Regions from separate parts of the Nonomuraea sp. NPDC049684 genome, predicted to be linked through region 1. Evidence: predicted binding sites of a transcription regulator. Region 1 holds the regulator's gene; the other holds the start of a gene.
What was found. Region 1 encodes HrcA, which represses chaperone genes, less so after heat shock. Its sites were predicted from a motif close to TTGGCACTCTCNNNNNGAGAGTGCCAA; they were not measured.

Region 1 (14,315 bases):
TGAACTCCTGCCTGACCCCGACGCCGGCCGCGCGCAGGCACTCCCAGCGGGCGTGGTCGCCGTACTGGTGGTAGACCACGTTGTCGAGGTGGCCCCGGGTGTCGAGCTCGTAGCCGCGTACGGCGATGGGCACCGAGAAGGTCATGATCGTTCAGCCAGCCAGGCGTGCGATTTGGCGGTGAGGTAGCGCAGGCCGTCGTCGCCGAGCTCCACCCATTCGCCGCGGGCCCAGCCGCCCGTGGTCTGGGGGGCGAAGCCGTGCCGCTGGAACAGCGCCGACGCCTCCTTCTGGGTGAGGCCGCGGCGTCCCCATTCCGCGATGACGCGGGCCGTGCGCTCGGCCTCGTCCGGCTCCTCCTCGCCGAGCGCGGCGGCCAGCTCCTCCAGGCCGCGCGCCATCAGGCGCAGCGAGGCCTGCACGCGGGCGATGTCCATCGGCGCTCCTCCATCGCTATCCGATTGCCAGCGATAGCTTAGCGATGGCAGCGGATACCCTGAAAGGGTGGAAGTGGTGCATACGGAACGAATGGTCCTATCCCGGATCCGCCTGGAGGACCTCGAAGCCGTGCACGAGATCCACTCCGACCCGCGGACGAACGTCTACAGCGCCGCCGGGCCCACCGTCGACCTGGAGGCCAGCCGGGTCATGCTCGACCTGTGGCTGGCCGACTGGGCGGACCGGGGGATCGGCTACTGGGCCGCCCGGCTGACGGAGGGATCGCAGGTGCTGGGCGTCGGCGGCCTGCGGCACGCGGCCCTGGACGGCGCGGACGTGCTCCACCTGTACTACCGATTCCGCCCCGCCGCCTGGGGCCACGGGTACGCGGTCGAGCTCGCCAGGGCGGCCCTGCGCGTCGGGCGCGACCTCGGCACCGTGGTCGCCCTGATCGGGGACGGCAACGAGCCCTCCCGCCGGGTGGCGGAGAAGGCCGGCCTGCACAGGGAGCGCACGATCCCGTACGGCGGCGTGCCGAGCGACCTCTACGTCGCCTGACCGCTCACGGGCGGGGGCCCCGACGGGAGCTCACCAGGACGCCCGCCAGCGCCACCAGGCCCGCCACCGCCTGGGCCGCCAGGAACCCGCCCGCCGCGGCCGGCCCGGTGGCCAGCGCGACCACCGCGGGCAGGCAGCCGAGCAGCGCCAGGTCGGCGCCCGTCGCCGCCCACAGCACCGGGCCGGTCGGGATCGTGCCGGCGGGGGTGTCGATGACCGGCATCGAATGGTCGACCGGCCCTCTCCTGGCCATCCGCAGCGCGCCGGCCGCGAGCGCGGGCGCGGTGAGCAGCCCGAACACCCACGTGCCGGACGGAAGGCCGCCCACCGCCGCGACGCCGGCCAGGGCCAGGGTCGCCCACGCGCCGCCCAGCAGGCCGGGCAGCAGCGCCCGCGCCGCCAGCGCCGGACGCCGGCCCACGCCGATCAGCCGGGCCAGGGCGGGGTTGTCGGCGTCCCGGCGCGCGCCGGACGTACCGGACGCCGCCACCGCCAGCGCGCCGCCGAGCACGACCAGCCCGAGAGCCGCCGGAGCGGCGCCCGCCTGGGCGAACACGGCGGGCAACGCCGCGCTCGCCGCCGTGGCCGCCAGCCGCCAGGGCCGGCGGCCGAGCCGCACCCAGTCCTGCCAGGCCAGCGCGAGCGGCGCGGGCAGCCCCGGCCACGCCCGCGAGGCGAGCTTCCTGGCCCGCCAGTGGTTGTCCTCGGCGATCCAGGTCAGCGCGCCGGGATCGAGGGTGACGGCGGCGCTGGTGACGTGCCCGGCCCGGGTGGAGGCGGTCAGCAGCAGACGGGTGGGGATGGCGGCCAGCGACCCCCACGCCCGGCGGGCCAGGACGGCGGCGAGCGCGGCCATGGCCGACGCCGTGGCCGCCAGCGCCGGCAGGGGCGCGTTCGCGGCGGCCGCGAGCGCCGTACGGGCCTGGCCGCTCACGGCGACCACGGCCAGCAACAGGAGCGCGACCAGCACGCCGGTCAGCCACAGGTTCCAGGTCGGGGAGGACTGGGCGAGCATCGCCAGCGCCATGCCCGCCACGCTCGCCGCCGTCGCCACCGCCAGCGCGGCCAGCAGCCGCCACACCAGCGCGCCCGGCGCGCCGAGCGCCGCCAGCAGCCCGAGCCCGAGCAGCAGCCCGGCCACCAGCGCGACGACCATGAGCAGCCGCCCGGAACGCCCGAGCAGCCGCCGCCGGTCCAGCGGCGAGGTCAGCAACCAGGACGCCTCCGCCGCGGGCAGCATCACCGGCCCGGCCGCCCGCGCCAGCGCCAGGCAGCCCGCGAACCCCAGCAGCACCAGGGCGACCCCCGCGCCCATCCGCCCCGGCTCGACCGTCCCGCCCAGGCCGGAGACCACCGAGGACAGCGGCTGCCCGACGACGGCGAGCAGCATGCACAGGCCGAACAGGCTGACGTAACGATCGACCAGCCCGGCCCGGGCCCGCCCGCGCGCCCGGACGAACGCCCGCACCGACCGCACGCTCACCTCCCCCGCGCTCACCGCCCGCCCGCCTTCCCCGTCAGGCCGCTCTTCCGGACGACGGCGTGGCCGCTCATGCGGGCACCCCGGCGGGGGAGACCCGGCGGGCGGCGTCGGCCAGGGTCTGGTCGTGGGTGGCCATCACCACGGTGCCGCCCTCGTCGGCGTACTCCTCCAGCAGTTCCCCGAGCCGGACGCGGAACGCCGCGTCGAGGCCGCGTTCGGGCTCGTCGAGCAGCAGCAGCGTGCTCGGCCGCAGCAGCGTGGCGGCCAGGCAGAGGCGCTGGCGCTGGCCGGTGGACAGGTTGAGCGGCGGCGCGTCGGCCCGCTCGGTCAGCGCGAACTCCTCCAGCGCCGAGTCCACCGTCATGCGCGCCTCGGCGTACACGGCGCCCATGAGCTCCAGGTGCTCGCGCGCGGTCAGCCCGGGGTACCAGGCGGGCTCGTCGCCGAGCAGCGCCACCCGGCGCCAGAAGGACGCGTCGTCGGCGGGCTCGGCGCCGAACAGATGGACCGCGCCGGACGTGGCGGGCTGGAGGCCGGCCAGGCAGCGCAGCAACGTGGACTTGCCCGATCCGTTGGGCCCGACGACCGCCACGACCTCACCCGGCTCGACGGCCAGGTCGAGGCCCCGGAGCACCGGATTGCCCCCGAGCTCGACGGACAGGTCCGTGACTTCGATGATCAAACCGCTCACCGTTCGAGCGTAGCCACCCCGGCGGCCGCCCGCGTGACCGGTCCGCGGGGCCGTCCCGCCGCCTTCCCCGGGGCGGGAGAGCCGATTCTGTCGGTGCCGGTCGCTACCTTTGCTGTTCCCGAACACCAGTGCTACTGGAGGGTGACGTGATTGCTTCTGAGCGATTCGAGCGTGCCGCTGTGCTGGGGGTGGCCGTGGCGGAGGAGACCCGGCGGCTGCTGCGGCTTCACCTGCGACCCGCCGAGGTGGGCGGCGACGGCAGGGTGGTGGTCGACGTGCCCTATCCCGACGCGGCGGTGGTGGCGGCGCTGCTCGACGTCGCGGCCGAGTGTTTCGGCGAACGCGGCGGCTCGGTCGAGGAGACCCGGCAGGCGGCCCTGGAGACCCTGTTACAACTGGCCGAGTTCGACACCGACTCCCAGCTCGCCCGGGTGGCGCCGGAGCCCGGCGACGGGCGCGGGTGACGGCTCGGCGAACAGGCCGAATGGGCACATGTCTGTTCTTCTCCGCTGAAAGGCTGAGAAAGGCGGAAAAATCGGTGCGCCGGGTGGCCGTCCGTCCGCTACCGTCGCGGCATGCGCATCCTCTCCGTCAACGTCGGGCTGTCCTTCGACGCGGAATGGGCCGGCAAGCTCGGCCGTACGGCGATCGACAAGCGGGCCGTGCGCCACCGGGTGGAGGTGCTGCGCAACGGCCTGGCCGGCGACGAGCGGGCCGACACGCCCAACCACGGCGCCCCCACCCAGGCCGTCTACGCCTACGCCCGCGAAGACTACGACTGGTGGCAGGGCGAGCTCGGCCGCGACCTGCGCGACGGCCGTTTCGGGGAGAACCTGACCACCGCCGGCCTCGCCGTCAACGACGCCCTCGTGGGCGAGCGGTGGCGCGTCGGCAGCGCCCTGCTGGAGGTCACCGGCCCGCGCATCCCCTGCGTGGTGTTCCGCAACTGGATGGACGAGCCGGGCTGGCTCAAGCGCTTCACCGGGGCCGCGCGGCCGGGCGCCTACCTGGCCGTGGTCGAGCCGGGCGAGCTGGGCGCGGGCGACGAGGTGGAGATCGTCTCGCGCCCGGCGGCCGGGATGACGGTGGCGGACGCCTTCCGCGCCCGCCACGGCGACGCCGACGCGCTGGCCCGGGTGCTCGCGGTCCCCGGCCACGCCCCGGAATGGGACGAGCTGGCCGCGCGGGCCGGCCGGATGGTCAGCTAGAGACCGCCTCCATCCGGCCGGGCGGCTGGAGACCGCCTCCACCCGGCCGGGCGCCGGTCAGCGCAGCACGGCGTACAGGGCCGAGGTGAGGGAGGCGCGGGCGTCGTCCTGGTCGATCGACCACATCATCGAGCCGCCCAGGCCCTTGAGCCGGATGTAGGCCGCCTTCTCCAGCAGCGACGCCGGGTCGTCGTAGGACCAGAACTCGTTGCCGTCGTACAGCCACATGGCGCCGGTGCGCACGTCCCGGTAGCGCTTGCCGGGCTTGGCGGCCAGGTCCTTGTAGTCCTCGCTGCCCGGCCCCCACTTGCCGGCCGCCGGTCCGGTCGCGGGCTGCCAGAGGCCGTCGCCGCCGCCGGTCACGCCGGTCCAGCCCTGCCCGTACGCGGGCACGCCCACGACGATCTTGCGGCCGGGCGCGCCGCGCGACAGGTAGTCGCGGACGGTCTGGTCCACGCTGTACCTGACGGGGTTGGGGTCGCGCCGGTCGGTGAACAGGTTCCCGTTGTGCCCGGTCCGCGACTCCCAGGTGCCGTGCAGGTCGTACCCCTGGACGGTGGCGAAGTCGAGCGACCGGAACACCCGGCGCACCTCGAAACCGGCGTCGATCTTCGCGGCGGCGGCCGGGAGGAAGGCGGTGAGCTGGGAGCTCGCCGAGAAGGCCCGGAGCTGGGCGCGCAGTTCCTCGACGAAGAGGGTGAAGTTGCGCCGGTCCTCCGGCCTGATCACGTTCCCGTCGTTGCCCGCCGAGCCCGGCCACTCCCAGTCCAGGTCGACGCCGTCGAACACGCCGGCGCCCGCGCCCGGCTCCAGGCCCGGCAGGTTGCCGCGCAGCCACAGGTCGACGCACGAGCGGGCCAGCGCGGACCGTGACTCGGCGGTGAGCACGGCGTCGGAGAAGTACTTGGACCCGGTCCATCCGCCGAGCGAGATCAGCACCTTGAGGCCGGGGTGCCTGGCCTTGAGCTTGCGCAGCTGGTTGAGGTTGCCGTTGAGGGCCTGGCCCGGCTGGTCGGCGACGCCGTCCACGCTCTGCTCGGCCGGCACCGGGCGCTGCCAGTCGGCCCAGGGGTCGGCCGAGTAGCAGGCGCCCTCGGCGCTGACGAAGCCGAAGGCGTAGTTGAGGTGGGTGAGCTTGGCGGCGGCGCCGCTGGTGTCCACGTCCTTGACGTGGTAGTTGCGCCCGTACACGCCCCACTGGATGAAGTAGGCGACCCGCTTGAATCCGGGATGGGCCTCGGCGGGCACGGACACCGCCGTGAGCCCGAGTAAGAGCGAGAGTGCGAGGAGGATCTTCTTCACGGGCGCTCCTGGGGGGTGAACTTATAAGAAACTTTCCTATAAGTTGACGCGATCGTAGAACCGTCACCCCGTGCCGTCAACGACGCGCGCCACCTCCTCGGCGCTGGAGAACAGCCGCCACGCGCGCGCCGGGTCGCCGAACAGCGACAGCACCAGATCGGCCACCTCCTGCCTGGTCGCGGCGGCTTCGAGCAGGGTGAGGACGTGCTCCGCCGGCGGCCGCAGGAAGGCGTTCGTCCACGCGACGACCGGCTCGGCCGCCACCCACATGCGCCGGGCCGTCCCCCGCGCGAACGCCGCGTCGTACGGGCCGCCCGCCGCGATGGCCTCGGCCGCGATCCAGGCGCAGGCCGAGCCCAGGTTCGCGCCCTGCCCGGTGATCGGGTCGTTGGCGACCCAGGCGTCGCCGATCGCCAGCGCCACGACGCCGCCGGGCAGCTCGGCCACCGCCTCGCGCACGACCGGCGTGATCGCGCCCTGCAGCAGGTCCTCCGGTCCGAGCAGCTCGAACGCCGCCGGATCGATCAGCTCGGCCAGGCGCGGCGCGTGCTCGGGCAGCAGGGCGAGCAGCGTCTCGCAGAACTCGTCGGCGGGCACCCGGGCCAGCACGTCGAGCGGCCCGCCGGGGATCGCCTCGACCAGGACGCCGCCGTGCACGCCCGACCGCGTCATCATCGCCATGCACAGGATCTCGCCGCAGCCGGGCGAGATGTTGAAGCCGAAGGCGGGCCCCGGATCGAACCCGTGGAACAGCCCGGCGGCCAGGATCCGCTGCGGCGCCCCGTACGGCGACCAGGCCGGAATGCGCGGGAACAGCTCGCGCACCGAGCGCCGCCCGGTGGCCACCACCATCAGCTCGTGGCCGCGCGACCAGCGGGCGACCTGGCCCGCGTCCGGCGGGAGGGGATCGACGACCAGGCGGCCGCCCCTGCCGGTGTAGTCGTCCATGAGCGCCGGCAGCAGCACCCGGAAGTCGACCCCGTGGAACGGCTCGCTCACGCGGCCGGTGAACTCCAGCGGCGGATCGCCCTTGATCGAGAGGCTGCCGCTGACCAGCAGGCAGCCGGGGTCGAGGAAGTGCAGGCTGCCCAGCTCCCGCTCCCGGGCCTGCGCGCGGCCCATCCTGCCGACCGTGTTCGGCAGCCGCCCGCGGCCCAGGTCCGCCGCGTCGCCCTCGCTGTAGAGCGTGGTCGCGACGCCGAGCTGCTGCAGCCGCAGGGCCAGCGTCAGCCCGGAGATGCCCGCGCCCACGATCCCGACGCCCGTCATGTGCGGCCTCCTTCGATGGCTCGGAGCACCCCCGTGAGCAGGCACACTGGATGACGTGCCATCCACCCTGCCCGACGGCGATCCGGCGCCCGCCTCCGGCGAGCTGCCCGACAGCGCGCTGCGCGGGCTCGGCGAGCGCCCGTTCGGCTTCTACGTGCACGTGCCGTTCTGCGTCACCCGCTGCGGCTACTGCGATTTCAACACCTACACCGCCGCCGAGCTAGGGCCCGGCGCCTCCCACCGCGACTACGCCGACACGGTCGTGGCCGAGGTGCGCCTGGCCCGGCGCGTCCTCGGCGACGCCGACCTGCCCGTGGAGACGGTGTTCTTCGGCGGCGGCACGCCCACGCTGCTGCCTCCCGAGGACCTGGCGCGCGTCCTGGCCGCCATCGACGCCGAGTTCGGGCTGCGGCCGGGGGCGGAGGTCACCACCGAGGCCAACCCCGAGTCCGTCGACCCCTCCTACCTCGACAAACTCCGTCAGGGCGGCTTCAACCGGGTCAGCTTCGGCATGCAGAGCGCACGTGAGCACGTGCTCCAGGTGCTCGACCGCAGGCACACGCCGGGCCGCCCGGCGCGGGCCGTCCAGGAGGCGCGGGCGGCCGGGTTCGAGCACGTCAACCTCGACCTCATCTACAGCACGCCGGGGGAGTCCGACGACGACTGGCGGGCCTCGCTGGCCGCCGCGATCGAGGCCGGGCCCGACCACGTGTCGGCGTACTCGCTGATCGTGGAGGAGGGCACCAGGCTCGCGGCCCGCATCCGGCGCGGCGAGCTGCCCATGCCCGACGACGACGTCGCCGCCGACCGCTACCTGATCGCCGAGGAGCTGCTGACCGAGGCCGGTTTCTCCTGGTACGAGGTGTCCAACTGGGCCGCCTCCGAGCAGGCCCGCTGCCGGCACAACCTGCTCTACTGGACCGGCGGCGACTGGTGGGCCGCCGGCCCCGGCGCCCACAGCCACGTCGGCGGCACCCGCTGGTGGAACGTCAAGCACCCGGCCGCCTACGCCCAGCGCCTGGCGGCGGGCGCCTCGCCCGCGCACGCGCGCGAGGTGCTCACCGGCGACGACCGGGCCGCCGAGCGGCTGATGCTGGAGCTGCGGCTGGTCTCCGGCTACCCGCTGGCCGAGGTCGCCCCCGGCGCGCGCACGGCGGTGGCGAGCGCGCTGGCGCGCGGGCTGCTGGAGCCCGAGCCGTTCAGGGCGGGCCGGATGGTGCTCACCCTCAAGGGGCGGCTGCTGGCCGACGCCCTGATCACCGAGCTCATGTGACCAGGCGGATGGCGAACGGGTAGCGGTAGTTCTCGCCCCGGTTGGTGGCGATGGCCGCCTGCACGTGGAAGATCAGCGACACGATCCAGATGATCGGGAACAGCAGCAGGCCGACCAGCACCAGCGACAGCACGATCGCCACCGCGTAGCCGATGAACATCGTGATCTGGAAGTTCAGCGCCTCGGCCGCCTGGTCCCTGACATAGGGGGACTCGTCCTTCTTCATCAGGTAGATGACCAGCGGGCCGACCCACGAGACGAGCAGGCCCAGCAGGTGGGCGAGCATGGCCATCGTGGTGTCGTCGCTGCCGCGGCGGGGGCCGAACCGGCCGGGCACGTACGGCCCGGCGGGGTAGCCGTGACCCGGCTGGGCGCCGTAGCCGGGGGCCTGGCCGTAGCCCGGCGGCGGGGGCACGTAGCGGGGCGGCGGAGGCATGTGGCCGGACTGCTGGCCGGGCCCGCTCGGCGGCTGCCGCCCGTAGTCGGGCCGGGAGCCCGGCTGCTGGCCGTAGCCGAGCTGGGGGCCCGAACCCTGGTCGCGAGGCACGTCGTACGGCGGGTCGTACGGCGGGACGTCAGGGGCCGAGTCGGCGGGGGTGGGGTCGTCGGGGGACGGCGGGGCCTGGCTCATGATGCCTCCGTAACGAAGTCGATCAGTTCCTCGACCCGGCCGAGCAGCTCCGGCTCCAGGTCGGTGTAGGACGAGACGGCGCCCAGAATGCGCCGCCAGGCGTCCGCGGGCTCCATGCGCCAGCCCAGTGCGGCGAGCACGCCCTCCTTCCACGGCACCCCGCGCGGCACGTCGGGCCAGCCCGGGATGCGCAGCACGGACGGTTTGACCGCCTGCCAGATGTCGATGTACGGATGACCCACGACGAGCACGTGCGGCGAGGTGATGCGGGCCGCGATCCGGCTCTCCTTCGACCCCGGCACCAGATGGTCGACCAGCACGCCCAGCCTGCGACCCGGCTCGGGGGCGAACTCGGCCACGATGGCGGGCAGGTCGTCCACGCCCTCCAGGTACTCCACCACGACCCCCTCGACCCGCAGGTCGTGGCCCCAGATCTTCTCCACGAGCGCGGCGTCGTGCACGCCCTCGACGTAGATCCGGCTCTCCTTGGCGACCCGGGCCCGCAGCCCCTCCACGGCGATGGACCCGGACGCGCTGCGCCTGGGCCCCGCCGGGGCCGCGGCCGCCGGGCGCACCAGCGTCACGGGCCTGCCCTCCAGCAGGAACGCGGCCGGCGCCAGCGGGAACAGGCGGCGTTTGCCGAACCGGTCCTCAAGGGTGACGGCCTCCTTGTCGCAGGCCACCACGGCGCCGCAGAAGCCGCTGTCGGCGTCCTCCACGACCAGGTCGAGTTCGGCGGGCACCTTCGGGATCTTGCCCTTGCCCGGCCGCCGCCAATTGCCCGCCAGCACATCACCCTCGTACACACGGGGACCGTAGCAAATCACCCGCTGACCGCAAGGCGCTTACGCGCGCCGCTGCGCCGGACGAGGACGACGATCGTGCCGATGACGCCGATGAGCAGGCCGATGCCGGGGAACAGGAACAGCGCCGCCACCCCGCCGAACAGGCCGCCCGCCGCGGAGAGCACGTCACGGCCCACGCCGAAGCGGGCCGATGACTCCTCCTGCGTGGCGCAGGTCAGCTGGTAGTCGCCCTTGGCGGGGGCGTTGACGGCGAGGATCTCCTGCCAGGTGGTCCCGCCGGCGCTGAGCGTCTGGGTGCCGGAGACCTTGACCAGCCTGGCCTGGGCCGGGCCGCCGGAGATCTCGCACTGGTAGTTGACCCGCGTGTCGGTGGCGATGTAGACGGCCGGGCGCTTGGCGGGGTCGATCGCGACCTTCACGCTTTCGCCCGACGCGAACGTGGTCGTCGGGGCCATGTCCGAGACGCTGCTCAGCACGCCGCCGGCGAACACGAACACGCCCACGACGCCCAGCACGACCGCGACGGCCCACACGACGGCGATCCACCACAGGCGCGGCTTGATCGCCTTGCCGTCGATCCTGGCCGGGAACTGCGGCTGCGGGCCGTACTGGTTGTGGGGGCCGGGCTGGCCGTACTGGTTCTGCTGGCCGTACTGGTTCTGCTGGCCGTACTGGGGCGGGGGGCCGTACTGGGCGGGCGGCTGTTGCTGCTGGTAGGGCGGCTGGCCGTGCTGCTGCGGCTGGTACGGCGGCTGGGCGTACTGGTTCGGCTGACCGTAGTAGGGACCCTGCCCCTGGGGCGGTCCGTACTGCGGGGGCTGGGAATTGTCGGTCATGCGGCAAGTGTGAGGCCTGTCGCTTGTAAGTCGCTAGCAACAGGATGGGACCTGGTGTTATCGCACCTTGTGGGCGAGAGCCGTACACTTGGCACTCGGGAACACGGAGTGCTAGACCTGTCGTTTCCCTGTTAGGCAGAGGCAGGAGGTGAGCACGTGCTCGACGAACGGAAGCTTGCGGTGCTCCGCGCCATTGTCGAAGACTACGTGTCCACCAACGAACCGGTGGGCTCCAAGGCGCTCGCGGAGCGCCACAACCTCAAGGTCTCCCCGGCAACGGTCAGGAACGACATGGCCGCTCTGGAGGAGGAGGGCTACATCACCCAGCCGCACACCAGCGCGGGCCGCGTGCCGACGGACAAGGGCTACCGCCTGTTCGTCGACCGGCTTTCGCAGGTCAAGCCCCTGTCGGGGGCCGAGCGGCGGGCGATCGAGACCTTCCTCGCCGGCGCGGTCGACCTCGACGACGTGGTCTTCCGCACCGTGCGGCTGCTCGCGCAGCTCACCAGGCAGGTCGCGGTCGTGCAGTACCCGACGCTGACCCGTTCCACGGTCAGGCACGTCGAGCTGGTCCCGCTCAACGACCGGCGGGTCATGCTCGTGCTGATCACCAACACCGGGCGCGTCGAGCAGCGCGTGATCGAGCTGCCCGAGGTGGTGGAGGACGACCGCATCGCCCACCTGCGCGCGGTGCTCAACTCCTGCCTCGACGGCTGCGGGCTGAGCAACGTCCCCGAGCTGGTCGCCGACCTGCCCGAGCGGCTGCCCGCCGAGGATCGGCCCGCCGTGGCCACCATCCTGTCGGTGCTGCTCGAAACCCTCGTCGAACGCCATGACGAGAAGATCGTGTTCGCCGGCGCGGCCAATCTCGCGGGCGCCGACTTCGCCACCGGCCTGCGCGACGTGCTGGAGGCGCTGGAGGAGCAGGTCGTGCTCATGCGGTTGCTCGGCGAGACATCCACAGACACCCCGTCCGCGCTCACCGTGCGCATCGGCTCGGAAAACCCCTACCTTCGCGGCACGTCCATCGTCGCAACCGGATACGGTTCTGGCGACAACCAACTGGCCCGGCTCGGCGTGCTGGGTCCCACGAGGATGGACTACCCCGTGACGATGGGCGCCGTACGCGCGGTGGCACGCTACGTCAGCCAGATCCTGGCTGCATCTTAAGAGGTCGATAAGTGGCAAACAGCGACTACTACGCCACCCTCGGGGTGCGCCGTGACGCCAGTCAGGACGAGATCAAGAAGGCCTACCGCCGCCTCGCCCGCGAGCTGCACCCCGACGTGAACCCCGATCCTGAGACCCAGGAGCGGTTCAAGGAGATCACGCAGGCCTACGAGGTGCTGTCCGACCCGAACAAGCGCCAGATGTACGACCTGGGCGGCGACCCCTTCGGCGGCGGAGCCGGCGCCGGCGCGGGCGCCGGCGGCTTCGGCGCGGGTTTCCCCTTCAGCGACATCATGGACGCCTTCTTCGGCACCGCGGGCGGCACCCGCGGGCCGCGCTCGCGCGCCAGGAGGGGCCGCAACGCCACCATCCGGGTAGAGCTCGACCTGCGCGAGACGGCGTTCGGCACCACCCGCGAGCTGGTCGTGGACACCGCCGTGCTGTGCGAGGTGTGCCACGGCGCCGGCGCGGCCCCCGGCACCCACCCCGACGCCTGCGACATGTGCAACGGGCGCGGCGAGATCTCCCAGGTCACCCGCTCGTTCCTGGGCCAGGTCATGACCTCGCGGCCGTGCCCCCAGTGCGGCGGCTTCGGCAGCATCATCCGCCACCCCTGCCAGGAGTGCTCGGGCGACGGCCGGGTGCGCACCCGCCGTACGATCAAGGTCCGCATCCCCGCGGGCGTCGAGGACGGCACCCACATCCAGCTCGCCGGCGAGGGCGAGGTCGGCCCCGGCGGCGGCCCGCCCGGAGACCTCTTCCTGGAGATCGTCGAGCGCGCGCACGAGATCTTCGAGCGGCGCGGCGACGACCTCCACTGCACGGTCCAGATCCCGATGACGGCCGCCGCGCTCGGCACCATCCTCGCCGTCGAGACGCTCGACGGCTCCGAGGAGATCGACGTGCGCCCCGGCACCCAGTCCGGCCAGGTCATCACCATGTACGGGCGCGGCGTGCAGCGGCTCAACGAGTCCGGCAGGGGCGACCTGCTCATCCACGTCAACGTCGAGACCCCGATGAGGCTCGACCAGACGCAGGAGGACCTGCTGCGCGAGCTGTCCAGGCTGCGCGGCGAGGAGCGGCCGCCGGGCAAGTTCGCCCCCGGCCAGCAGGGTTTCTTCTCCCGCCTGCGTGACGCCTTCAACGGCAGGTGACGATCACCCGTGACCGTCCCCGTGTTCATCGCCGAGGACCTCGTCGGCTCCGAGCTCACGCTCGACGGCCCTGAGGGGCGGCACGCGGCCTCCGTGCGGCGGCTGCGCGCCGGCGAGCGGGTCGACCTGACCAACGGCGCGGGCGACGTCGCCGAGTGCGTGGTGCGCGAGGTGTTCAAGGACGCCCTCGCCCTCGACGTGCTGGCCCGCTACACCGTCGAGCCGCCCGCGCGGCGGCTGGTGGTCGTCCAGGGGCTGCCCAAGGGCGACAGGGGCGAGCTGGCCGTCGAGATGATGACCGAGGTGGGGGTCGACGTGATCGTGCCCTGGGCCGCCTCGCGCAGCATCACGCAGTGGAAGGGCGACAAGATCGCCAAGGCGCTGGGCCGGTGGCGTGCCACGGCCCGCGAGGCCGGCAAGCAGGCGCGCCGGTTCCACCTGCCCGAGGTGGCCGACCTGGCCTCCACCGCCCAGGTCGAGGGGCTGCTGGCCGACGCGGCGCTGGGGCTCGTGCTGCACGAGGAGGCCGCCGAGCCGCTGTCGAAGGTGGCGCTGCCGCCCGGCGGCGACATCGTCGTCGTCGTGGGGCCCGAGGGCGGCGTCGCGGAGGAGGAGCTGCGCAGGTTCGCCGCGGCCAAGGCGGTGCCCGTGCTGCTCGGGCCCACCGTGCTGCGCACCTCCACGGCGGGGGTGGCGGCGGCGTCCGTGCTGCTCGCGCGTACCGGGCGCTGGTAGGCCCGGCTCAGGGCGCTCTCACGGCGTCGTGTGCGGCACGTCCACCAGCGGGCTGCTCAGGTCGCTCGGGCCGGTCGGCATGTCGTCCGGCGGGCACTCGTCGGAGGGGCACGACGTCGGCGTGTCGGTCGGCTCGGTCGGCGTCGGCGTGGGGGTCGGCGTGATCTCGGGGCACTCCTGGTCGCCGGCGGGCTCGCCGCTCGGGCAGGGCGTCGAGGACGGCGTCGGCGACGGCGTGGGCTGCCTGGTCGACCTGGCCGTCTCCGAGGGCCGGTGGGTCTGGCTGTGGCTGGGCGGCACGACCACCACGGGCGGCGGCTCGGCGCTGTGGCTGTCGGGCCTGGGCGGCGTGGACAGCCTGGTCGAGGAGTTGCCCGGCGTGGTGGTCGAGTTGTCCACCACCTTGACGGGCGTCTCGAAGATCTGGGAGCGCAGCCCGGGAACGACCATCACGATCGTCCCCGCCACCAGCACGGCGCTGACGGCCGCCGCGCCCGCACGCCACCAGAACAGGTTACGGACGCCGCGCCGCTCGATGCGGGCGCGGATGATCTGCAGTCCTTCCGGCGAGGGCACGACCGCGTCCGCCTCCGCGCGGAGCGCACGGCGCAGGACGTCGCCGTACTCGTCGGGGGGCTGGGTCATGACATCTTCTCCAGGACGGACCGCAACGCGGCCATTCCACGGGCGGTGTGGCTCTTGACCGCGCCCTTGCTGATGCCCATGGCGTGGGCGATCTCAGCTTCGGACAGATCTCCGTAAT
Region 2 (14,315 bases), on a different contig from region 1:
CCTGATAAGCTGACATAATATTTCACTCCATAAGCCAAAATGCGCGACAATTGCCAGACCCCGACGCTTAACCGGCACTGCCGGTTTACTCCAATAATCGACCTCTTCCCCCATTTTTCCCCGCCCGCGCCCCCTTGCGCCCCGCCAGCCCCAGGCACATTTCCAGGCCACCCGTAACCCCCCAGCCCCCGCCCGCCTCCGTCGGGGGCCCGCCCCTGGAGAGCCAACCGCCGACACCGGCAAGGCTGGGAGTAGACCACGACAGCAAGGACCCGCACCGGTCGGCCCCGAACGGACCGTGGGAAGCCCCGCCCCCGGAAGGAATGCCGTGGGAAGCCCCCGAAGGAACGTGGTCGAGGGGGCGTCACAACACAGTGATCACTTACCGGCGGCGGTCGGCACAGCGAGCCGAGCGGGTTTCCGTGGTCCGAGTCGGCGCCACCGGATCGCCAACGTGGTTGACACGAAACCGGCCGAGGCCGGGACGGTCCGGTAGCCTCGTCCGATGGCGAAGATCCTGGTCACGGGGATGTCGGGAACCGGTAAGTCCACGGCGTTGGAGATGCTGGCGGCCCGGGGCCATCGCGCCGTCGACACCGATACCGACCAGTGGAGCCACTGGGTGACCTTGCCCGACGGATCCACCGACTGGGTGTGGCGCGAGCCGGCCATCAGCGACCTGCTCGCCGACCATGGCGAGGGCGCCCTCTTCGTGGCCGGCTGCAAGTCCAATCAGGGCCGGTTCTACCCGCGATTCGACCACGTCGTCCTGCTCAGCGCGCCCGCTGAGGTCATGCTCGCTCCCATCGCGACACGCACCAACAACCCCTTCGGCAAGCGCCCCGAGGAACGCGAAGCCGTCCTGCGCGACCTGGCCGACGTGGAACCGCTTCTCAGAGCCACCTCAACACTCGAGATCGACGCGTCCGCCCCGATCGACCGCGTCGTCCAGCAGCTTGAGAACCTCGCACAAACAAAGCCGTAACCGAGGCTCGCAGCCGGGACGGACCGCAAGAAGCCGACGGCCCCCACCGGAGAGAACCCGGGCGGGCCGTGGACGGCCGTGGAAGGCCGACGGCCCACACCCGCGAAGCCAGGAACGGGTCTTGAAAGCCAACGGCCCGCCCCCAGGGAACCGGGACGGGCTGTGGAAAACCGACGGCCCGCGCCGGTGGAACCGGGCGGGCCGTACGGGCGCGGGGGAAACAGCCGGTCAGTGGCCGTGACCGTGGCCGTGGCCCTGGCCGGCGGCCGGAGCCTCCTCCTCGGGCTTGTCCACCACGAGCGCCTCGGTCGTCAGGAGCATGCCCGCGATCGAAGCCGCGTTCTGCACCGCGGACCGGGTCACCTTGACGGGGTCGATGACACCCTGGGCGATCAGGTCGACGTACTCGCCGGTGGCGGCGTTGAGGCCCTGGCCGGCGGGCAGCTCGGCGACCTTGTGGGTCACCACGTAGCCCTCCAGGCCGGCGTTCTCGGCGATCCAGCGGGCCGGCTCGACCAGCGCGCGGCGCACGACGCCGACACCGGTGGCCTCGTCGCCGGTCAGGCCGAGGTCGTCGAGCTCCTTGCCCACGTGGATGAGGGCCGAGCCACCGCCGGAGACGATGCCCTCCTCGATCGCGGCGCGGGTCGCGGAGATCGCGTCCTCAAGGCGGTGCTTCTTCTCCTTCAGCTCCACCTCGGTGGCGGCGCCGACGCGCAGCACGCACACACCGCCGGCGAGCTTGGCCAGGCGCTCCTGCAGCTTCTCGCGGTCCCAGTCGGAGTCGGACTGCTCGATGGCAATCTTGATCTCCTTGACGCGGTCCTCGATCGCCTGCTGGTCGCCGGCGCCGTCGACGATGGTCGTGGCGTCCTTGGTGACGACGACGCGGCGGGCCGTGCCGAGCACCTCGAGGCCGACGTGCTCCAGCTTGAGGCCGACCTCTTCGCTGACGACCTGGCCGCCGGTGAGGATGGCCATGTCCTGGAGCATCGCCTTGCGGCGGTCACCGAAGCCCGGGGCCTTGACGGCCACGGAGGTGAAGGTGCCGCGGATCTTGTTGGTGACCAGGACGGCCAGGGCCTCGCCCTCGACGTCCTCGGCGACCACGAGCAGCGGCTTCTTGGTCTGGGCGACCTTCTCCAGCAGCGGCAGGAAGTCGGCGATGGAGGAGATCTTGCCCTGGGTGAGCAGGATGTACGCGTCCTCCAGGACGGACTCCATGCGCTCGGGGTCGGTCACCATGTAGGCCGACAGGTAGCCCTTGTCGAACTGCATGCCCTCGGTGAACTCGAGCTCCATGCCCATGGCGTTGGACTCTTCGACGGTGAGGACACCGTCCTTGCCCACCTTGTCGAACGCCTCGGCGATCAGCTCGCCGATCTTGGCGTCCTGGGCGGAGATGGTGGCGACGTTGGCGATCTCCTTCTTGTCGCCCACCTCGCGCGCGCTGGCCAGCAGCCGGTCGCTGATCTCCTTGGCGGCCTTGTCGATGCCACGCTTGAGCGACAGCGGCGAGGCGCCGGCGGCCACGTTGCGCAGGCCCTCGCGGACCATGGCCTGGGCCAGCACGGTGGCGGTGGTGGTGCCGTCGCCCGCGATGTCGTTGGTCTTGGTGGCAACTTCCTTGGCGAGCTGGGCGCCGAGGTTCTCGTAGCGCTCCTCCAGCTCGATCTCACGAGCGATGGTGACACCGTCGTTCGTGATCGTCGGCGCACCGAACTTCTTGTCGATGACGACGTTGCGGCCACGCGGGCCGAGGGTTACCTTCACGGCGTCCGCGAGGGCGTTGACACCGCGCTCAAGCGCGCGACGGGCGTCCTCGTCGAACTGCAGGATCTTCGCCATGCTGAAAGTCCTCTCCTGGCGTCGAAAGCCCCGGGCCCTCAAGAGCGCCCGGGGCTCGACACAACCGGCTTACTTCTCGATGATCGCGAGAACGTCGCGGGCGGAGAGCACGAGGTACTCCTCGCCGCCGTACTTGACCTCGGTGCCGCCGTACTTGCTGTAGAGGACGACGTCGCCCTCGGAGACGTCGAGCGGAATACGCTTGTCGCCGTCCTCATCCCAGTTGCCGGGGCCCACCGCGAGGACCTTGCCCTCCTGCGGCTTCTCCTTGGCGGTGTCCGGGATGACCAGACCGGAAGCGGTGGTCTGCTCTGCCTCAAGCGGCTGAACCACGATGCGGTCGCCGAGCGGCTTAACGGGAACCTTGGTGGCGGTCGTCACGATCGGACCTCCCCTTCAGATTTGAATGATCTAGAAGAGGCGACCAGCGGGGCCTGCCGTCGCGGGTGTCAGACCTGCCTCGTCGCACGTTGGCACTCTCAAGGTGAGAGTGCCAACAGGAAACATATGCAAGAGGGCCTTGACAGTCAACACGAACGCGTCTGCTCAGAGCGATCAGACGTAGGAACCCTCGGTCAGATCGGCGACGACGCCGGGCCGGGAGGGGTTCCAGCCGAGTTCGGCGCGCGTGCGTGTCGCGCTGATGCGCTGGCCGAGCGCCAGGGCCTCGGCGAAGCCCGCCCCCAGCACCTGGGCCGCCTCGGCCAGCGGCCAGGGCTCGGCCTGCGGCTTGACGCCCGCGGACCGGGCCGCCGCCTCGGCCACCTCGGCGACCGGCACGGCCTCCTCGCTGATGCCGTGGTAGACGCGGGCGCCGCCCCTCTCCAGGACGGCCACGACGAGCTCGGCCAGGTCGTCGACGTGCACGAACGTCCAGGTGTGCGGCTCGCCGCCGTCGGTGACGTAGACCCCGGCGCCGCGCTCGGCGGCCTGCGCGCGCATCACGGCGGGGATGCCGCCGCCGCGCCCGTGGACGACGCCGGGCCGGATCACCGAGCCGCCGCCGTCGATGACCAGCTGCTCGATCTCGTGCCGGTACGCCACGAGCGGAATCGGGTCGGCCGGGCTGCCCTCGTGCCCGTCGGCGGTGGCGCCCAGCACCCACACGCCGCTGGTGAAGACCACCTTCCGGCCCGACGCGGCGAGCACGCCGATCGCGGCGAGGTCGGCCTCCTTGTCGCCGCCGAGCTGCGCGGCGACCACGATCGCGTCGATGTCCGGGGTGATCGCGGCGGCCAGCCCCGCGACGTCGGCCAGGTCTCCGTGACGCTCGTCCGCCACGCCCGGCACGCGCCGGGACCCGTCGGCGGCGGGCCGCACCAGGACGGCCACCTCGTGCCCCTGCTCGGCCAGCCGCTCGACCACCGCGCCGCCGATGTACCCCGTCGCGCCCAGCACCAGCACCTTCATGATGATCCTACCTCGAAAATTTCTACGTTGAACATTTCGACGTCGTGGACAGTACCGCACGATGCCGAACATTTCAACATCGAAGCTTTGGTAGGGTGAGCCACGTGGATGACGCGGTGGACGTGATTCTCGGACAGTGGGCGCGGACACGGCCCGACGTCGACGTGTCCCCGATGGGCGTGATCGGCCGGGTCTCGCGCGCCTCGCGCCTGCTTGAGCGCGGCGTGAAGGACTTCTTCGCCGAGCACGGGCTGGAGGCGTGGGAGTTCGACATGCTGGCCACGCTGCTGCGCAGCGGCGCCGAGGCGACCATGTGCATGAAGGACCTGTCCACCTCGGCCATGGTCAGCCCCGGCGCGCTGACCAACCGGATGGACCACCTGGTCCGGCGCGGCCTGGTCCACCGCTGGCCGGCGCCGCACAACCGGCGCATGACGCTGGTCGCCCTCACCGACGAGGGCAGGAGGGTCGCCGACGAGATGCTCGTCCTGCACGCCGCCAACGAGGAGCGGCTGCTCGCCGGCCTGTCCGAGGACGAGCGGGACGCCCTGGCCGGGCTGCTGCGCAGCCTGCTGGTCTCCCTGGGCGACACCTCCCTGTGAGCGACCCCGGACCAGGAGCGGCGCCCAGTCACGAGCGGTCCGAGCCGCGAGCGGCCCCGATTCCGGGCGTTCCGAGCCACGAATGGCCCCGAGCCGCAAGTGATCCCGAGTTGTGAGCGGAGTGCGTACATGGATCTCGACGCCTTCGGCGAGCTGCTGACCCCGCGCGGGCAGCGGGCGCTCGCCGAGGCCGCGGAGCTGGCCGGGACCGATCCGGTCGCGGCGGCGACCAGGCTGCGCCGCACCTACGACGCGGCGCTCACCTCCGCCGCGCTGACGCAGGCGGCGCTGCGCGAGCGCGCCGCGGCGAAGTTCGGCGCGGAGGCCGCGGTCATGTACTTCACCCCGCATGGTCTGGAGCAGTCCACCCGCCGGGAGGTCGCCGACCACCGCGCCCGGCGCATGGGCGCCGGACGGGTGATCGACGCCTGCTGCGGAGTCGGCGGCGACCTGCTGGCGCTCGCCCGCGCCGGCTGCGAGGTCGACGCCGTCGACCTCGACCCGCTGACCGTCGCCGTGGCGAGCGCCAACGCCGACGCGCTCGGGCTGTCCGCACGGGTGCGGGTGCGCGTGGGCGACGCGGCGCTGGTCCGGCCCGAGGAGTACGACGCGCTGTTCGCCGACCCGGCCCGGCGCAGCGGCAAGGGCCGCACGTTCGACCCCATGGCCTACTCGCCGCCCTGGCCGGTCGTGCTCGACCTGGTCGCGCGGGCGCGGCGGGCCTGCCTCAAGGTCGCGCCCGGCATCCCGTACGAGTTCATCCCCGAGGGCGCGGAGGCCGAATGGGTCTCCTACAAGGGCGAGGTCAAGGAGGCCACCCTCTGGACCGGCCCCCGCGAAGGCGCCGGCCCCGCCCGGCGCGCCACCCTGCTGCCCGGCGGGCACACCCTGACCGCCACCGGGGTCCAGGCACCCGTCGGCCCGATGGGCCGCTACGTCTACGAGCCCGACGGCGCCGCGATCCGGGCCCACCTCGTGGGCGAGGTGGCCGAGCTGATCGGCGGACGCCTGCCCGACCCCATGATCGCCTACATCACCGCCGACGAGCCCAGCCACACCCCCTGGGCCTCCGGGTACGAAGTGGACGAGGTCATGCCGTTCTCGCTGAAAAAGCTCCGCGCGGCTCTCCGCGAACGGCGGATCGGAAATGTCACCATCAAGAAACGCGCGTCCGCGATCGACATCGAACGCCTGCGCGCCGATCTCCGGCTTTCCGGCGAGAACTCGGTCGTCATTATCCTGACCCGCATTCTCGATAAGCCTTCAGTTATCATCTGCAACCCCCTCTCACCTGCCTGAACGCTCCAAAGCGGTCATTCTTCCGCTAAATACGATCTTTCACTTCGACGCCGCCTGACCTTGATCGAAAGGCTAAGGTGGGCGGGCGGGAGTTCTCCCCCTTATGCGGTAACCCGCGTACTCGCCCTTTCATCTGCAAACCGGACCTATCCCACCGCTGCGCGGCAGACCGTCGGCGAGCGAAGGAGCCTTTCGGTGGACCATTCCAACCACACCACCCTTCTTCAGGCAGGCGGCCAGTCCGCCATCTCCGAGAGGATGCGAGACCTCCTCGCGCGCGCCGCCCAGGACCATGTCTACGAGCAGCGCACCCAGGGAGCCGTGCTCGACGAGATCCGCCAGCGTCTTGAAGGCATGGAGTGGCTGCTGCGCGAGGTGCGCGAACGCGAGCTCGGGGGCCTGAGCGGCACGCTGGAGGCGGTGAGCGGGCGGCTCGACGACATCACCGCCAAGCCGCCGATGTGGGCGGAGGGCCTGGCCCAGCACGTCGAGGCCGTGCGCGACCACGTCGACGCCGTCGGGGAGAAGATCGGCCACGTCGACGCCCGGGTCGCGCCGGTGGCCGAGCTGCCGAGCCTGTGGGCCGACCTGGGCACCGTGGGCGAGGCGGTCGACGAGGCGCTCAAACGCCTGCAGTCGGTGCTCGACACCACCGACGGCATCACCCAGAACATGTCCGACTTCGCCACCAAGCTGACGCAGCTCAACTCGAGCATGGAGGCCGCGGCCAGCCGCTTCACCCGGCTCGACAAGTCGGTGGCCGACCTGTCGGGCCGCGCCGAACGGGTCGAGAGCGTGGTCGGCGAGCTGGCCGAGAGCGTCGCGGCCACGTCGCAGCAGGTCGCCGTCAAGATCGACGCGGCCGAGCAGCGCCTGACCGGCCGCCTCGACGACACCGACCTGCACATCGCCGCCCGTCTCGACGAGGCCGACAAACGCCTGGCCGGCCGCCTCGACGAGACCGACGAGCGGCTGACCCAGCGCCTGAACGAGCGCCTCGACCGCGCCGACGAGCGCCTGGCCGCCAAGCTCGACGAGGGCGACCAGCGGCTCACGGTCCGGCTGGCCGACGTCGAGCAGCGGCTCACCGCCCGCCTCGACGAGGCCGACCAGCACCTGGCCGTCCAGCTCGGGGAGAGCGAGCTGCGGCTCAGCGGGCGGCTCGACGGCGTCGACTCCCGGCTCGACCGGGTCGAGGGCCGGCTCATGGGGCTCGACACCCGGCTCACCGGCTTCGACGGCAGGCTGGAGTCGGCCGACGAGTGTCTGGCCGACATCGACACCAGGCTCGACGGCGTCGACGGCCGCATCAGCGGCGTCGACAAGCGCCTCACCTCGGTCGACGGCCAGCTCGGCGGCCTCGGCAAGCGTATGGGCGCCATCGACGGCCACCTCGTCCGCCACGACGACCGCTTCGACGCCCTCGACGGCCGCCTCAGCTCGCTCGACGACCGCGCCTCGGCCACCGACCAGCGCCTGGCCGAGACCGCCGTCCGCAGCGAGGGCCGCTTCAACAAGCTCGACAACCAGATGGAGTCGATCGACGAGCGGCTGGTCGAGGCGGAGGAGCACCTGATCACCCGGTTCGACACCCTCGACGGCCAGTTCAGCGGGCTCGACAGCCGCTTCAACGGCCTCGACACGCACCTCAACGGCCTGGCCGCGCGCGCCGATCAGGCCGGCGAGCACCTGGAGTCGGTCGACGACCGCATCGAGGCCATGAACCAGCACGTCAGCCAGCTCCCGGCCGCCCTGGCCATCCCCGAGCGGGTCGGCGAGCTCATCCAGTCGCAGGCCGGCGCGCAGGCCGACCGCCTGTCGGCCGCCGCCGACGCGCTGACCGAGCTGGTGCGCTCCCGCCCCGACCGCGACGAGCTGAGCGAGACGGTCAGCGGCATCGTGCAGCCGGCCACCGACGACCTCACCAAGCGGCTGGCCGCGCTGGAGGAGACCATGCTGGCGCTGGCCGAGGCCCTGCTCCGGCCCACCAGGACCAAAGACTGACCCGCCCGGCGGTGGGGCACGTCCCGCGCCTCACCGCCGGCCTCAGGCCCCGCCAGGGCTCAGACGTGAACCGTCGTGATGGGCAGCGACGAGTCCGCCGGGATCTCCAGGGTCGAGGGCGTGATGCCCGCCGCCACCAGGTCGGAGCCCAGGGCGGCGACCATGGCCCCGTTGTCGGTGCACAACCCCGGCCGGGGCACCCGCAGCCGCACGCCCGCCGCGTCGCAGCGCTCCTGGGCCAGCGCCCGCAGCCGCGAGTTGGCCGCCACGCCGCCGCCGATCAGCAGGTCGTGCACGTCGTACTTCTTGCACGCCTGCAACGCCTTGCGGGTCAGCACGTCGACCACGGCCTCCTGGAAGGAGGCGGCCACGTCGGGCACGTGGATCGACTGCCCGGACGCCTCGCGCGCCTCGACCCAGCGGGCGACGGCGGTCTTGAGCCCGGAGAAGGAGAAGTCGAGCGTGCCGTCGTCGATCTTGCCCCGGGGGAAGGTGACGGCCGTGCCGGAGCCCTCGCGGGCGGCCCGGTCGATGTGCGGGCCGCCGGGGAAGGGCAGCCCGAGCACCCGGGCCACCTTGTCGAACGCCTCGCCGGCCGCGTCGTCGACGGTCGAGCCGAGCGAGATGACGTCTTGAGCCACGTCGGGCACCAGCAGCAGCGAGGAGTGGCCGCCGGAGACCAGCATGGCGATGCACGGCTTGGGCAGCGGCCCGTGTTCGAGCTGGTCGACGGCCACGTGGGCGGCCAGGTGGTTGACGCCGTAGAGCGGCACGCCGAGGCCCAGCGCGTACGACTTGGCGGCGGCCACGCCCACCAGCAGCGCCCCGGCCAGGCCGGGCCCGGCGGTGACGGCGATGGCGTCGATGTCGGAGAACTTGAGCCCCGCCTCGGCCAGCGCCGCCTCTACCGTGGGCGTCATGGCCTCCAGGTGGGCGCGGGAGGCGACCTCGGGCACCACGCCGCCGTATCTGGCGTGCTCGTCCATGCTGGAGGCGATGGTGTTGGCGAGGAGCGTGTGGCCTCTGACGATGCCGATGCCGGTCTCGTCGCACGACGTCTCGATGCCCAGGACCAGGGGTGCGTCAGCCATCCAGCTTCCTTCTCATCATGATCGCGTCGGTGCCGTCGTCGTAGTAGCGGCGGCGGGTGCCGATCTCCTCGAACTCGAAATGCCGGTAGACCGCCTGGGCGCGCGGATTGTCGGCGCGTACCTCCAGGAAGATCTCGCGCGCGCCCCTGCGCCGCGCCTCGGCCAGCAGCTCGGTCAGCATCGCGCTGGCGAAGCCGGTGCCCTGGTGCTGCTCCAGCACGGCGATGGTCTGCACGTCGGCCTGGTCGGAGGCGACCGCGATGCCGGCGTAGGCGACGATCTCGTCGTCGGCCAGGGCCACCACGTAGTGGCGCGAACGCGGCATGTCGGCCAGCTCGCCGCGCATCATGCCCTCGCTCCACGCGTCGAGCGGGAACGTGGCCCGCTCGATCGCCATGACCGCGGGCAGGTCGGCCTCGGTCATCGGCCGCAGTCTCACGCCGTCACCTTCTTGGGCGCGCCCGGCACCACGGCGTCGGGCCTGCGCAGGTAGATCGGCCGCGGCGGGTCGAGCGGGACGCCCGCGGCCAGCCGCTCGGCGGCCAGCGCGGCCAGCGCGCCCGCGTAGGGGTAGGGCGGGGCGTCGTGGCCGCCCAGCACGTCGGGGTAGAGCCCCGCGCCGGCGCCCACGACCGGCAGGCCATCGACGGGCACGTCGGCGGGCCGGTCGACGAACGGGCCGTCGGCGCGGGTGCGCATGTCCTGGTAGCGCGCCCAGAACACCTCCTTGCGCCGGGCGTCGGTGGCGACCAGGAACGGCTCGCCGAGCCCGCTGCCGTAGGCGACCGCGTCGAGGGTGCAGATGCCGTACGCGGGCACGGCGAGCGTCGTCGCGAGCCCCTGGGCGGTCATCAGCCCGACGCGCAGGCCCGTGTAGGGCCCGGGGCCGCTGCCCGCGACGACGGCCGTCACGTCGCGCAGCGCGGCGCCCGACTCGGTCAGCACGCGTTCGATGGTGGGGACGAGCAGCTCGCCGTGGCGGCGGGCGTCGATCGTCGTGGACTCGGCGAGCACCCGCTCGCCGTCGTGGAGCGCGGCGGTGACGGCGGGCGTCGCGGTATCAAAGGCCAGGACCAGCACGACTGTTTAGCCTACCCGCCGGACGGGTCACACCCAGCCGGTACGCCGTTTCAGCCACTCCAGCGCGACCACTCCCTGCGCCCGCTGGAACGCCCTGAGCGTGGGCAGGCCGGGCGGATCCGGCAGCCGGCCGTGCCGGACGAAGTAGCCGGTCAGGGCCGCGACGACCGCGGTGACCGCCGGGTCAGGATCGTCGAACAGCTCGTGCGGCGCCGGACCGCCCTGCATGCCGACCGACGGCAGCATGGCCACCTGGTCGTACCAGGGCGCGGCCAGGCAGGCCCAGGGCCAGTCGACCACGTAGACGCGGTCGTGCGTGAGCAGGACGTTGTCGGCCCTCAGGTCGGCGTGGACGAGGGTGTCGCCGGCAGCCGCCGCCGCCCAGCCGGACTCCAGCTCGGCCAGCTCGGGCAGGTGGCGCAGCGCCCACGGGTCGAGCCCTGCGGTGTCCTCGTCGAGCAGTCTGCGCCAGCCCTGGAAGGAGTCGCCCATGACCTCGCCGACCGTGCGAGCCTCGATCGGCGACGGGGTGAGCGCGGCGGACATCTCCTTCAGTGCCGTGATCACCCGGTCGAGCTCGTCGCGCCGCCACGGCATCGCGGGGTGGACGGCCTCGACGTCCTCGAAGACCAGGGCGACCCAGCCCTCCAGCTCGAAGGCCGTCAGCAGCTTCGGCGCGGGGACCGACTCGGGGAGCGCGGCGGCGTTCCTGACCTCGGAGCGGTAGATGCGCACGCTGTCGGGGTTGGGCTCGGGGCCGACGGCCTTGACGAACGCGCGCCGGCCGCCGTCGGTCCGCAGGCGCACCGCGGCCGCCGGGGAGAAGCCGCCCTCCTGGGTGACGGCCTCCACGACGCGGCCGCCGAGGAAGCCCTCGACCGCCTCGCGCACCAGCGGGTGGACCTCCTGCCAGGGCACGCGGGCCCCGGACGCCGGCGGGTTGTGGTCAGTGCTCATCGTTCCATGATCAGGCTCGGGACGCGTAGACGATGATGTTGTCGACATATTCGCCTCTGGCGTAGTCGAACTTGCCGCCGCAGGTGACGAGTTTGAGTCCGTCGTCGACGTACACCCGCCGGGCGGGGAAGTGGTCCTTGGAGACCTGTTCGATGGCGTCCACCTTGAAGCTGACGACCTTGCCGTCGCTGCGTTCCACCTTGACGGTCTCGCCCTTGCGCAACTGCCTGAGCTTGTAGAACACGGCGGGGGCGGTCTTGGTGTCGACGTGGCCGATGATCACCGAGGCGCCCTTCTCGCCGGGCACCGCGCTGCCGCTGTACCAGCCGGCCATCTTGGGCTTCTCGTACGGCGGCAGCTCGACCTCGCCGTCCTTGCTCAGCCCGAGCTTCATCAGCGGGGCCTCAAGGTCGAGCGAGGGGATGTCGATGCTCTTGGGCACCACGCCCGCCGCCGGGGTGGAGGAGTTCTGCATGCTCTTGCCGAAGGCGACCAGCAGCAGGCCCGTGACGGCGCCCGCGAGCACCACCCGTCCTGGACGTGCCATCGGTCAAGCCCGGCTGCGCCGCTTGACCATCACGACCGCGCCGCCGACGAGGACCAGGGCCACCAGCGCGCCGGCCGGGCCCAGCGGGATCGAGGACTCGTCGTCGACGTCACGGCCGAAGGTGCCGCCGCCGCCCGCCTTGGGCGCCTTGGTGGGCACGCCGGTCGGGTCGGCCTCGGCCCTGGCCACCTTGAGCGTGGCCTTGCCGACGTCGTTGGTGCCGTCGCACTTGACGTCGACGGTGTACGAGCCGCGCTTGACCGTGCCGGAGACCGTCGCCTCGCCCCGGACCCAGGGCGAGCCGTTCGCCGGGCTGCTGGTCGCGGTCGGCGAGGCCGACCCGGCCGGCACGGGGTTGAGCGGGACGCCGTTGAGGAACGCCCGCGAGGTCGCGGTGCCGGTGTGGGCCGGCCCGCCGGACGGCAGCGGGCAGTTGGCCAGGATCCAGACCTTGGACGTCTCCCCCGCGGTGACCCGGTCGGGGTTGACCTGGACCGCGATGCTCGGCCTCTTGGTGGGCGGCGGGGCGGTCGCGGTGGTCGTGGCCGTGGCCGTCGTGGTGGCGGTGGTGGACGTCGTGGCTGTGGCCGTCGGTGTGCCTGTCGGTGTGGTCTCGGCCGAGGCCGCACACCCGGTCAGCCCGACCACCATGATGGCACCCGCGTACGCGACTCGCCTGACCCTGAGCACCGCCGCACCCCACTTTGCCGTCTTGCACCCAGCATCCACCAAAAAAGCGGATGTCGCCCCTCCTGATACCCAGAAATTCTGGGCAAATCCCTGACCAACGATCATGATTTATGTCTTCGGTCAGGTACGTCAAGGGTGACAGCTTTGCCGGATATTGACGGAGGTTTTAGCCTTAGGCCGGATCAGACGGCGTGTCGGCCCACCGGTCGCCCACCCCGCGCAGGGTCACCAGGCGGGCGTCGTCGCCGGTCTCCCTGTCGATGTGGATCTCCAGCCGGTCTTCGGCCAGCCCCTCGACCAAGCCCTCGCCCCACTCGACCACGGTGACCGACTCCTCCAGCGAGGCGTCGAGGTCGAGGTCGTCGACCTCCAGGTCGCCGCCGAGCCGGTAGGCGTCGACGTGCACCAGCGGCGGGCCCTGCCGCAGCGACGGGTGCACCCGGGCGATCACGAAGGTCGGCGAGGTGATCGGCCCGCGTACCTTGAGACCTTCGGCGATCCCCTGGACGAGCGTGGTCTTGCCCGCGCCGAGCGGGCCCGACAGCACGATCAGGTCGCCGGGCCGCAGGTGGGCCGCCAGGCGGGCGCCGTAGGCCCGCATGTCCTCCGCTGTCGCCAGTCGCACTACAACTCCACTCGCTTGATCAGGTCGCGCAGCGCGTCGTTGACGATCCCCGGGCGCTCCAGCTGGATCAGGTGGGAGGTGTCGGGGATCTCGGTGACCTGCGCCTTGGGCAGCGCCGCCGCGATGGCCCTGCTGTGGTCGGGCGGGGTCAGCCAGTCGCGCTCGCCGTAGACGATGGCGGTCGGGACCGGGTCGAGGACGTGCAGCGCGGACAGCTTGTCGTGGTTCATCAGGGCCGGGTAGAAGGCGGCGAACACCTCGGTGGGGGTCTGCCTGATCATCGACTCGGCGAAGTCGACCACGGTCGGGCTCACGTTCGCCGAGTCGCCGAAGCCCATGTAGCGGGTGATCAGGAACGCGATGTCGCTGCCCGCGTGCCGGGTCTTGTCGATCAGCGCGCCCTTCCTGCCCAGCAGCGACACCGTGGACGGCGCGACCTTGTGCACGGCCTTGGACACCATCGCGGGCAGCCCCAGCGTCAGCTCGGCCAGCTTGCCCGCCGAGGTCGCGATGAGGGCGACCGCCCGGATCTTCTTGCCGAACAGCTCAGGGTGGCTGTCGGCGAGCGCCATGATCGTCATGCCGCCCATCGAGTGGCCGACCACCACGCACGGGCCGGGCACGAACTCCTCGATCACCTCGGCGAGGTCCTGGCCCAGCCGGTCGATGGTGCTGTCGTCGGCCGTCACGCGCTGCGAGCGGCCGTGGGAGCGGATGTCCCACAGCACCAGGCGGTAGTTCTCGCGCAGGTCCTTGCGCTGGTAGTGCCACGATTCGAGGTTGAGGCAGTAGCCGTGGCACATCACGATCGTCAGCGGCGCGTCCTCGGGGCCGTCGATCTCGACGTGGAGCGCCACCCCGTCGGAGGTGACGAGCGTGCGCTCCCTGCCGCGCAGCTCGCCGAACGGCTCGCTGGCCTCCTCGTCGTGCCGCAGCCTGATCCGGCCGACCGCGTAGCGCTTGGCCAGAGCCGCCGCCGCGACACCGGCCGACGCCGCTCCGACGATCGCGCCGGCGATTCCGACCCTGCGCCGCCGTGTTGTCGTCGTCATGTCCCCGATCCTTCTCCGCTCATGGCCGCTCCGGAGTGCCCGCCGTCACATGCTGGTGGACCCGTGGCACCCGGGAACCGATCCTGGTCACGATCTCATGCGTGATCGTGCCGAGGGTATCCGCC

Region 2: groES (co-chaperone GroES) is a predicted target of HrcA. The motif match lies at 3,304-3,330, and genes of this name have one in related genera.

The regions. Positions count from the first base shown of each region.
Region 1 covers NZ_JBITLO010000009.1:60,266-74,580, forward strand. Annotated here, with positions in the region: gene ACIBST_RS26895 (hypothetical protein) at 1-145, opposite strand, end outside; gene ACIBST_RS26900 (hypothetical protein) at 142-435, opposite strand; gene ACIBST_RS26905 (GNAT family N-acetyltransferase) at 527-994, shown strand; gene ACIBST_RS26910 (DUF6297 family protein) at 999-2,492, opposite strand; gene ccmA (heme ABC exporter ATP-binding protein CcmA) at 2,545-3,168, opposite strand; gene ACIBST_RS26920 (hypothetical protein) at 3,315-3,632, shown strand; gene ACIBST_RS26925 (MOSC domain-containing protein) at 3,744-4,376, shown strand; gene ACIBST_RS26930 (glycoside hydrolase family 18 protein) at 4,434-5,678, opposite strand; gene ACIBST_RS26935 (styrene monooxygenase/indole monooxygenase family protein) at 5,742-6,947, opposite strand; gene hemW (radical SAM family heme chaperone HemW) at 7,003-8,220, shown strand; gene ACIBST_RS26945 (DUF4870 domain-containing protein) at 8,213-8,851, opposite strand; gene ACIBST_RS26950 (DUF3097 domain-containing protein) at 8,848-9,657, opposite strand; gene ACIBST_RS26955 (hypothetical protein) at 9,675-10,493, opposite strand; gene hrcA (heat-inducible transcriptional repressor HrcA) at 10,650-11,663, shown strand; gene dnaJ (molecular chaperone DnaJ) at 11,675-12,817, shown strand; gene ACIBST_RS26970 (16S rRNA (uracil(1498)-N(3))-methyltransferase) at 12,827-13,552, shown strand; gene ACIBST_RS26975 (hypothetical protein) at 13,571-14,197, opposite strand; gene ACIBST_RS26980 (SigE family RNA polymerase sigma factor) at 14,194-14,315, opposite strand, start outside.
Region 2 covers NZ_JBITLO010000002.1:960,743-975,057, forward strand. Annotated here, with positions in the region: gene ACIBST_RS10190 (AAA family ATPase) at 506-985, shown strand; gene groL (chaperonin GroEL) at 1,214-2,833, opposite strand; gene groES (co-chaperone GroES) at 2,903-3,217, opposite strand; gene ACIBST_RS10205 (NAD-dependent epimerase/dehydratase family protein) at 3,389-4,243, opposite strand; gene ACIBST_RS10210 (MarR family winged helix-turn-helix transcriptional regulator) at 4,348-4,845, shown strand; gene ACIBST_RS10215 (methyltransferase domain-containing protein) at 4,975-6,144, shown strand; gene ACIBST_RS10220 (hypothetical protein) at 6,403-8,148, shown strand; gene tsaD (tRNA (adenosine(37)-N6)-threonylcarbamoyltransferase complex transferase subunit TsaD) at 8,208-9,239, opposite strand; gene rimI (ribosomal protein S18-alanine N-acetyltransferase) at 9,232-9,663, opposite strand; gene tsaB (tRNA (adenosine(37)-N6)-threonylcarbamoyltransferase complex dimerization subunit type 1 TsaB) at 9,675-10,319, opposite strand; gene ACIBST_RS10240 (phosphotransferase family protein) at 10,347-11,276, opposite strand; gene ACIBST_RS10245 (class F sortase) at 11,287-11,823, opposite strand; gene ACIBST_RS10250 (hypothetical protein) at 11,827-12,474, opposite strand; gene tsaE (tRNA (adenosine(37)-N6)-threonylcarbamoyltransferase complex ATPase subunit type 1 TsaE) at 12,686-13,138, opposite strand; gene ACIBST_RS10260 (alpha/beta fold hydrolase) at 13,138-14,190, opposite strand; gene alr (alanine racemase) at 14,210-14,315, opposite strand, start outside.